2 regions of the Embleya sp. NPDC050493 genome follow, and region 2 is predicted to be linked to the other one. Evidence: riboswitches for the same ligand, from Rfam matches in the RefSeq annotation. Region 2 holds a riboswitch; the other holds the start of a gene.
What was found. A riboswitch is a leader RNA that binds a small molecule or an ion and turns the genes downstream of it on or off. The one in region 2 is predicted to bind cobalamin.
Positions count from the first base shown of each region.

Region 1: another riboswitch for cobalamin. It lies ahead of ACIBM5_RS36550 (ribonucleoside-diphosphate reductase subunit alpha); the one in region 2 lies ahead of ACIBM5_RS04410 (energy-coupling factor ABC transporter permease).

Region 1 is NZ_JBITHP010000027.1:9,528-12,736, forward strand. It holds gene ACIBM5_RS36550 (ribonucleoside-diphosphate reductase subunit alpha) at 1-785, opposite strand, end outside; cobalamin riboswitch at 862-1,112, opposite strand; gene ACIBM5_RS36555 (hypothetical protein) at 1,471-1,659, opposite strand; gene mug (G/U mismatch-specific DNA glycosylase) at 1,850-2,485, opposite strand; gene ACIBM5_RS36565 (GNAT family N-acetyltransferase) at 2,533-3,209, opposite strand, start outside.
Region 2 is NZ_JBITHP010000002.1:239,851-243,059, reverse strand. It holds gene ACIBM5_RS04415 (RDD family protein) at 1-414, shown strand, start outside; cobalamin riboswitch at 623-833, shown strand; gene ACIBM5_RS04410 (energy-coupling factor ABC transporter permease) at 861-1,574, shown strand; gene ACIBM5_RS04405 (energy-coupling factor ABC transporter substrate-binding protein) at 1,571-1,939, shown strand; gene cbiQ (cobalt ECF transporter T component CbiQ) at 1,944-2,687, shown strand; gene ACIBM5_RS04395 (energy-coupling factor ABC transporter ATP-binding protein) at 2,684-3,209, shown strand, end outside.

The DNA.
Region 1 (3,209 bases), on a different contig from region 2:
CACGGCACGATGCCGTTGGAGTGCCCGTTGGTGCCGCGGATCAGCGAGCCGCGCGAACGCACCCGCGACCATGCCACGCCGATGCCGCCGGCGAACTTCGACAGCCGGGCGATCCGCCCGTACATGTCGTAGATCGACTCCAGCTCGTCCTTGGGCGAGTCGAGCAGGTAGCACGAGGACATCTGGGTGTGCACCGTGCCGGAGTTGAACAGCGTCGGCGAGCTGGGCAGGTAGGCGAGCGAGGACATCAGCCGGTAGAAACCGATCGCCTCGCCGGGCTCCCGGGCCAGGCCGCACGCCACCCGCAGCAGGAAGTGCTGCGGCGTCTCGACCACCTTGCGCGAGACCGGGTGGCGCAGCAGGTAGCGGTCGTACACGGTGCGCAGGCCGAAGTACTCGAACCTGCGGTCGCCTTCGACGTCCACGGCGGCGTCCAGTTCGGCGGCGTGCTTCGCGACGAACGCCGCGGTCTCCGCGCCGATGACGCCCTCCCGGCGACCGAGCGCGATGCCGGCGCTGAACGAGGTGACGCCGGCCGCCAGCGCCTCGTCCGCGATCCGGCCGGCGAGCAGGCGCGCGGCGAGCCGCGAGTAGGCGGGCTCCTCGGCGATCAGCTCGGCCGCGGTGCGCACCGCCAGGTCCGCGGCGGCGCCCTTGTCCGCGCCCTCGTTCAGGCCCGCGACGACCCGGCGGACGACCCGATCCGGATCGACCTCCGGCAGATCGCGCGCCTGGGTGCGCACCAGGGTTGCCAGTTGGTCCTCGGGGCTTTCGTCGATCCGCATCCGGGTCGCGCCCACGCTGTCCACAACGGTCACGTGCTCTCTCCTCGCGAGCTCGTACGTACAGGTGACCCCGCGCCCGAAGGCACGGGCAGCCGGCAGGTATTCGGACTCGCGGGCATGCCGGGGCACCGCCGGGCACGGCATGCTCGGCGGACCGCGGAGTACCTAGTGGTCGTCGCTTCCCGAATGCCTCTCGGCGTTCGGCGCTCCATGACGACGTTCGTTCCCGCTCACCGCTGCGGGGCAGTTCCGGCTTCACACCGGATTCCCTCTCGCGTCGCCTTTCCGCTGAACTCGGAACGGCGAACCAGCTGCGTCGCAGAGCATATATGTAGTGGCGGGGTGGTCGTTGCACCCCCAGGTGTTGTGTCGTGTCGCGGTTCTCGGCGTACCACGGATCGCCACCGGCGGGCCCGCCCCCGGCGGTGCGGCCCCAGGGCACCGGGCGCGGCGGTGCCCTGCGGGCGGTGCGGGACCGGCTCCCGCCGGATGCCCGGCACGACGGTACTCGCGTGCACCGCGTCGAGCGGTCGCGCGACACGCCGGGCGGCGGGGTGTCGTGGGGCCTGCCGCATCCGCCGCGAGGGCGGCGGCCGGGGCGACCCGAGAACGGGTCTCCGCGCCGCGCCCGGCGGGCGGCGGAGGCGGTCGGGCGGTCCGCCGCGGGCGCGGGCGGTGCGCAGGCTCAGGGACGGCCGGTCCGCGGCCCGGAGTACGGCGGGCGGGCGTGTCGGGCCGGGCGGTCGTGTGGTCGGTCCACCGCTCCCGGCACCTCCCGGCCCGAGTCGCGCCACTCCGCGACCAACGCCTCGTAGACGGGGGTCTCGATCGTCTCGGTGGGCCACGGCCCGAACGGGGCCCGCAGGATCTTCATGCCGATCCAACCGCGCGAGGGGGCGTGAAGTAACCACCAACCGGGTGATGCCACTCGGTCGATTGACGTATCGACTCGGATACAGGTAGTCGAAACGGTCCGACTCGCCCGGGAACCCGGGCTCCGGGCTCCGGGCATCGGGCATCGGCGGACGGCGTGCCGCCGCGCGGGGTCGCCGGCCCGGGCCGCCTCATGCCGGCGGCGCGGCGCCCCGTCCCTCGGGGCCCGCCGGGGCTTCCGGGGCCGCGTGGCCCTCGGCGGCCTCGTCCGCGCGCGAGGAGCTCGCCGCCCGGAGTTCGGCGAACGCCTCGGCCAGCGCCGCCGCCGTCCAGTGCGCGTTCAGGCCGCTCGGGTTCGGCAGCACCCAGATCCCGGTGTCGCCGATCGTCTCGTGCTGTCGGCCGACCACCGCCTTCGGCCGGCCGAAGCCGGTCCGGTACGCGCCGATGCCCAACACCGCCAGCCAGGCCGGTCGGTACCGGTGCACCCTGGCCGTGAGCGCCGCGCCACCCGCGATGTACTCGTCCTTGGTCAACTCGTCCGCGCGGGCGGTGGTGCGGGCCACCACATTGGTGATGCCGAGGCCGAGCGCGAGCAGCTCGTCCTGCTCGGTCGGAGCGAGCAGGCGAGGTGTGAACCCGGACGCGTACAGCGCGGGCCAGAACCGGTTCCCCGGACGGGCGAAGTGCCGACCGGTGGCGCCGGACCACAGGCCCGGGTTGATCCCGCAGAACAACACTCGAAGGTCGGGCCCGATCACGTCCGGGATGCTGCGCCCGTGTGCGGCGGCCAGCTCGGCGGCGGTGGGATTGCGGCCCGGCGGGATGGGCAACACGAGCGCTGTCGCGGGGCCCGGCTCGGGCTCTTTCGCGCTCACGGTGCCTCCGCGATCAGCGCCGTGCCCACCGAGCGGAAGCCGAGCCGGCCGTACATGCGCGCCACGTCCTCGTCGCCCGCCGACAGGAACACCGTGTCGTTCCCGCCGTCGAGCGCATGCCCGGCCAGCTCCCAGGTCACCGCCGCCGCGAGGCCGCCGCGTCGGGCCGCGGGGAGGGTGGCCACGCCGACGATCTCGGCCGTGTCGTACAGGTGCTGGTAGCTGCCCACGCACAAAGGCCCGGCCGGGCTGTACGCGGCGAACATCACCGTCTCGCCGGAGCGCAGCCGCTCGTTGAGGTAGGACAGCAGGTTCGGGTCCTGGCCCAGGGCGGTGGTGTCCCGCTCGGTGGGGCCGTCGGTTCCGGACGCGGTGCCCGGGTTGGCGAACCCGACCGTCGCGACGCTGTGCACGATCGCCAGGTCGGTGGCGTCCGCCCGGACCCGACGCACCGTCACCAGATCCGGCAGGTCCGGGCGTTCACCGGGTCGCTCGGTGGGATCGAGCACCATCAGCGGGTGCTCGTGCACGTGCAACTCGGCTTCGATCGCCGCTGCCCGCAGCGCCGGGGTGGTCTCGTCGACCCATTCGAAGGACTCGGGCACTTTCAACTCTCTCTGCCGCGCCCGCACCGCGCGGACGTCCGCGGCGGTGGGCTCGACGGAGCTGCCGA
Region 2 (3,209 bases):
CTGGTGGACGTGGTGGCCTCCGCGCTGTTGCCCGGGGCCGCGATGTTGCTGTTCGTCCTGCTGCCCACGCACCCCGACGGCTCGATCCGCAGCGGTCCGCTGACCGCGACGATCACCGCCGGCGTGATCGTCGTCGCGGTCGCGATCCTGTTCTGGTACTGGGTCCTGCGTCCCGCCGAGCACGACGGGCGCACGTGGGGCATGCAGGTGTTCGGCATCCGCGTCGTGGACGTTTCCGGCGGACGTGCCGGCCGGCGCCAACTCGGGATCCGCTGGCTGCTGTTGGCCGTCGACGCGTTCGCACTCGGCGCGATCGGGCTGACCGCGGTGCTCGGCAGCGAGCGACGGCAGCGGGTCGGCGATCGGGTGGCGGGCACCCTGGTCGTCCGCGGCCGCGGCCCCGGCCTCGACTGAGCCGGCCGCACCGCACTCGTCCGCGCCGCCTGCGACCCGGGTCGCCCTCCCGCGGGCCCGCCCCGGCGCGTGGACCGCGCGAGTGCGCGCATGGCCCGGACAGCCGCGGCCCGTTTCCGGAATGCGGCTATTGATCGGCCGCTCCGCCCATCTTGTGGTCTTGCGCACGGTTTGCAAAAGCCACCTTGTCGCCATGTCCATCCGACCACTAGTGTCGGCTCGCCGTGGTGTTCGGGAAGCCGGTTCGATGCCGGCGCGGCCCTCGCCACTGTGATCGGGAAGTTCTCCTCCACCCCCGCGAAAACGTTGATTCGTCGTCTCGGGGAAGCCACTGGGACCGCTTGCGCGGCCCCGGGAAGGCGGAGACGTGAACGTACGACCCGTCAGCCAGGAGACCGGCCACGGCGATCGTCCGTCCACGAGGTGTTGGAGAGGGACCCTTCCTCATGCATATCGCCGAGGGCTATCTGCCCTGGGAACACGCCGTCGCCTGGGGCGTCGCGTCGACCCCGTTCGTCGTCCACGGTGCCCGCGCGCTCACCCGCGAGGTACGCGACCGCCCCGAGAACACCCTGCTGCTGGGCGCGTCCGGCGCGTTCTCGTTCGTGCTGTCCGCGCTGAAGATCCCCTCCGTCACCGGGAGTTGCTCGCATCCCACCGGTACCGGACTGGGCGCCATCCTGTTCCGACCACCGATCATGGCCGTGTTGGGCACGATCACCCTGCTCTTCCAGGCGTTGTTGCTGGCGCACGGCGGGCTGACCACACTCGGCGCGAACGCGTTCTCGATGGCGATCGTCGGCCCGTGGGCGGGTTACGGCGCCTATCGACTGGCCCGCTCACTACTCGATCGACGCGGCGGCACCATGCCGCTGGATGTCGCGGTGTTCCTGGGCGCGTTCGTCGCGGACCTGAGCACGTACTGCGTGACAAGCGTGCAACTGGCCCTCGCCTTCCCCGACCCCGACAGTGGATTCCCCGGCGCCCTGGCCAAGTTCGGCGGCATCTTCTCGCTCACCCAGATCCCGCTGGCGATCAGTGAGGGTCTGCTGACCGTCCTGGTCGTGCGCTTGCTGCGGCAGTCCAGCCGAGGCGACCTGATCCGCCTCGGTGTGGTCACCGACGCGCGGGTCGCGCGCGAGGAGGAGAAGACCAAGTGAAGCGCTCGACGAAGATCAACCTGCTGATCGTGCTGGCCGTGGTGCTGCTCGCGGCGCTGCCCGTGGTGTTCGGGATGGGCGACCACAAGGACGAGCCGTTCGCGGGCTCCGACACCCAGGCCGAGACCGCGATCACCGAGAACGACCCGGACTACGAACCGTGGTTCAGCCCGCTGTACGAACCGCCGTCCGGCGAGATCGAGTCCGGCCTGTTCGCGTTGCAGGCCGCGGTCGGCGCAGGCGTGGTCGGCTACGTGTTCGGCGTCAAGCGCACCCGTCGCCGACTCGCGCCGGAGGCCGCGGACACACCCGACGATCCGGCGGACGCCGCCGCCGAGGCACCGGTATCGGTCCCGGGTCGCTGATCCCGTGTTGCCGATCGATGCGGCGGCGCACGCGAGTTCGTGGCGCCGCCGCCACCCGGCCGACAAGGCCGTGCTCTCCTTCGGGCTGCTCGGCTGCGCGGTCGCGCTGCCGCCGTGGCCGGGCGCGGTCCTGGTCGCCGGGACCGTCCTGGTCGTCGCGTTCGGGTTCGCCAAGGTGCCCGCCCGGCGGTTGTGGCGGGCCGCCCGTGCCCCGCTCGGCTTCGCCGCCACCGGCGCCCTGACGCTGCTCGTGAGCATCGGCGCGGACGGCGTCGGGTGGGCCGAGGACGGACCGCGCCACGCGGCCGAGTTGCTCGCCCGCTCCGGTGCCGCCGGCCTCGCGATGTTGCTGTTCGCGTTCACCACGCCGCTGTCGGACGTGTTGCCCCGGCTGACCCGGGTGGGTGTCCCGGCCGCCGTGGTGGACGTCGCGGCGGTGATGTACCGGATGTTGTTCGTGCTCTACGACACGACCGCGAGGATCAACCAGGCGCAGGCCGGCCGACTGGGCCATCGCACCCGTCGGGCCCGGTGGCGCTCGGTGGCCGGGCTCGGCTCGGCGGTGTTCGTGCACGCGTTCGCTCGCGCCCAACGCCTGGAGGCGGGCCTGGCCGGGCGCGGCTACGACGGGCGCCTGCGGGTGCTCGTGGACGAGGTACGGATCTCGCGCGCCTTCGTGGCGGGCTCCTTGTTCGTGGTGGCGGCGGTCGTCGCCGCCACCCTTCTCCTGGTATCGGTGGTGCCGTGATTCCGTTGCGGGTACGAGAGATCGGCTACGCCTACGAGGACGGGCCGCCGGTGTTGAGCGGGTTGTCCCTGGCCGTTCCGGCCGGCCGCGCGCTGGCCCTGCTCGGGCCGAACGGCTGCGGGAAGACCACGCTGCTGCGGCTGTTGACCGGCGGCCTGGTGCCGGATTCGGGACGGGTCGAATTGCACGGGGTGCCGATTCGGCACGACCGCAAGGGACTCACCGCGCTGCGCCGGGTCGTGCAGCTGGTCGTCCAGGATCCCGACGACCAGCTGTTCTCCGCGTCGGTGGGCCAGGACGTCTCGTTCGGGCCGCTCAATCTGGGTCTGGACCCGGCCGAGGTGCGTTCGCGGGTGGCCGAGGCGCTGGCCGCGCTCGGGATCACCGCGCTGGCCGAACGACCGGTGCACCTGCTGTCCTTCGGCCAGCGCAAGCGGGTCGCCATCGCCGGTGCGATCGCGATGCGGCCCGAGGTGCTGGTGCTGGACGAGCCGACCGCCGGCCTGGACCCGGCCGGACAGG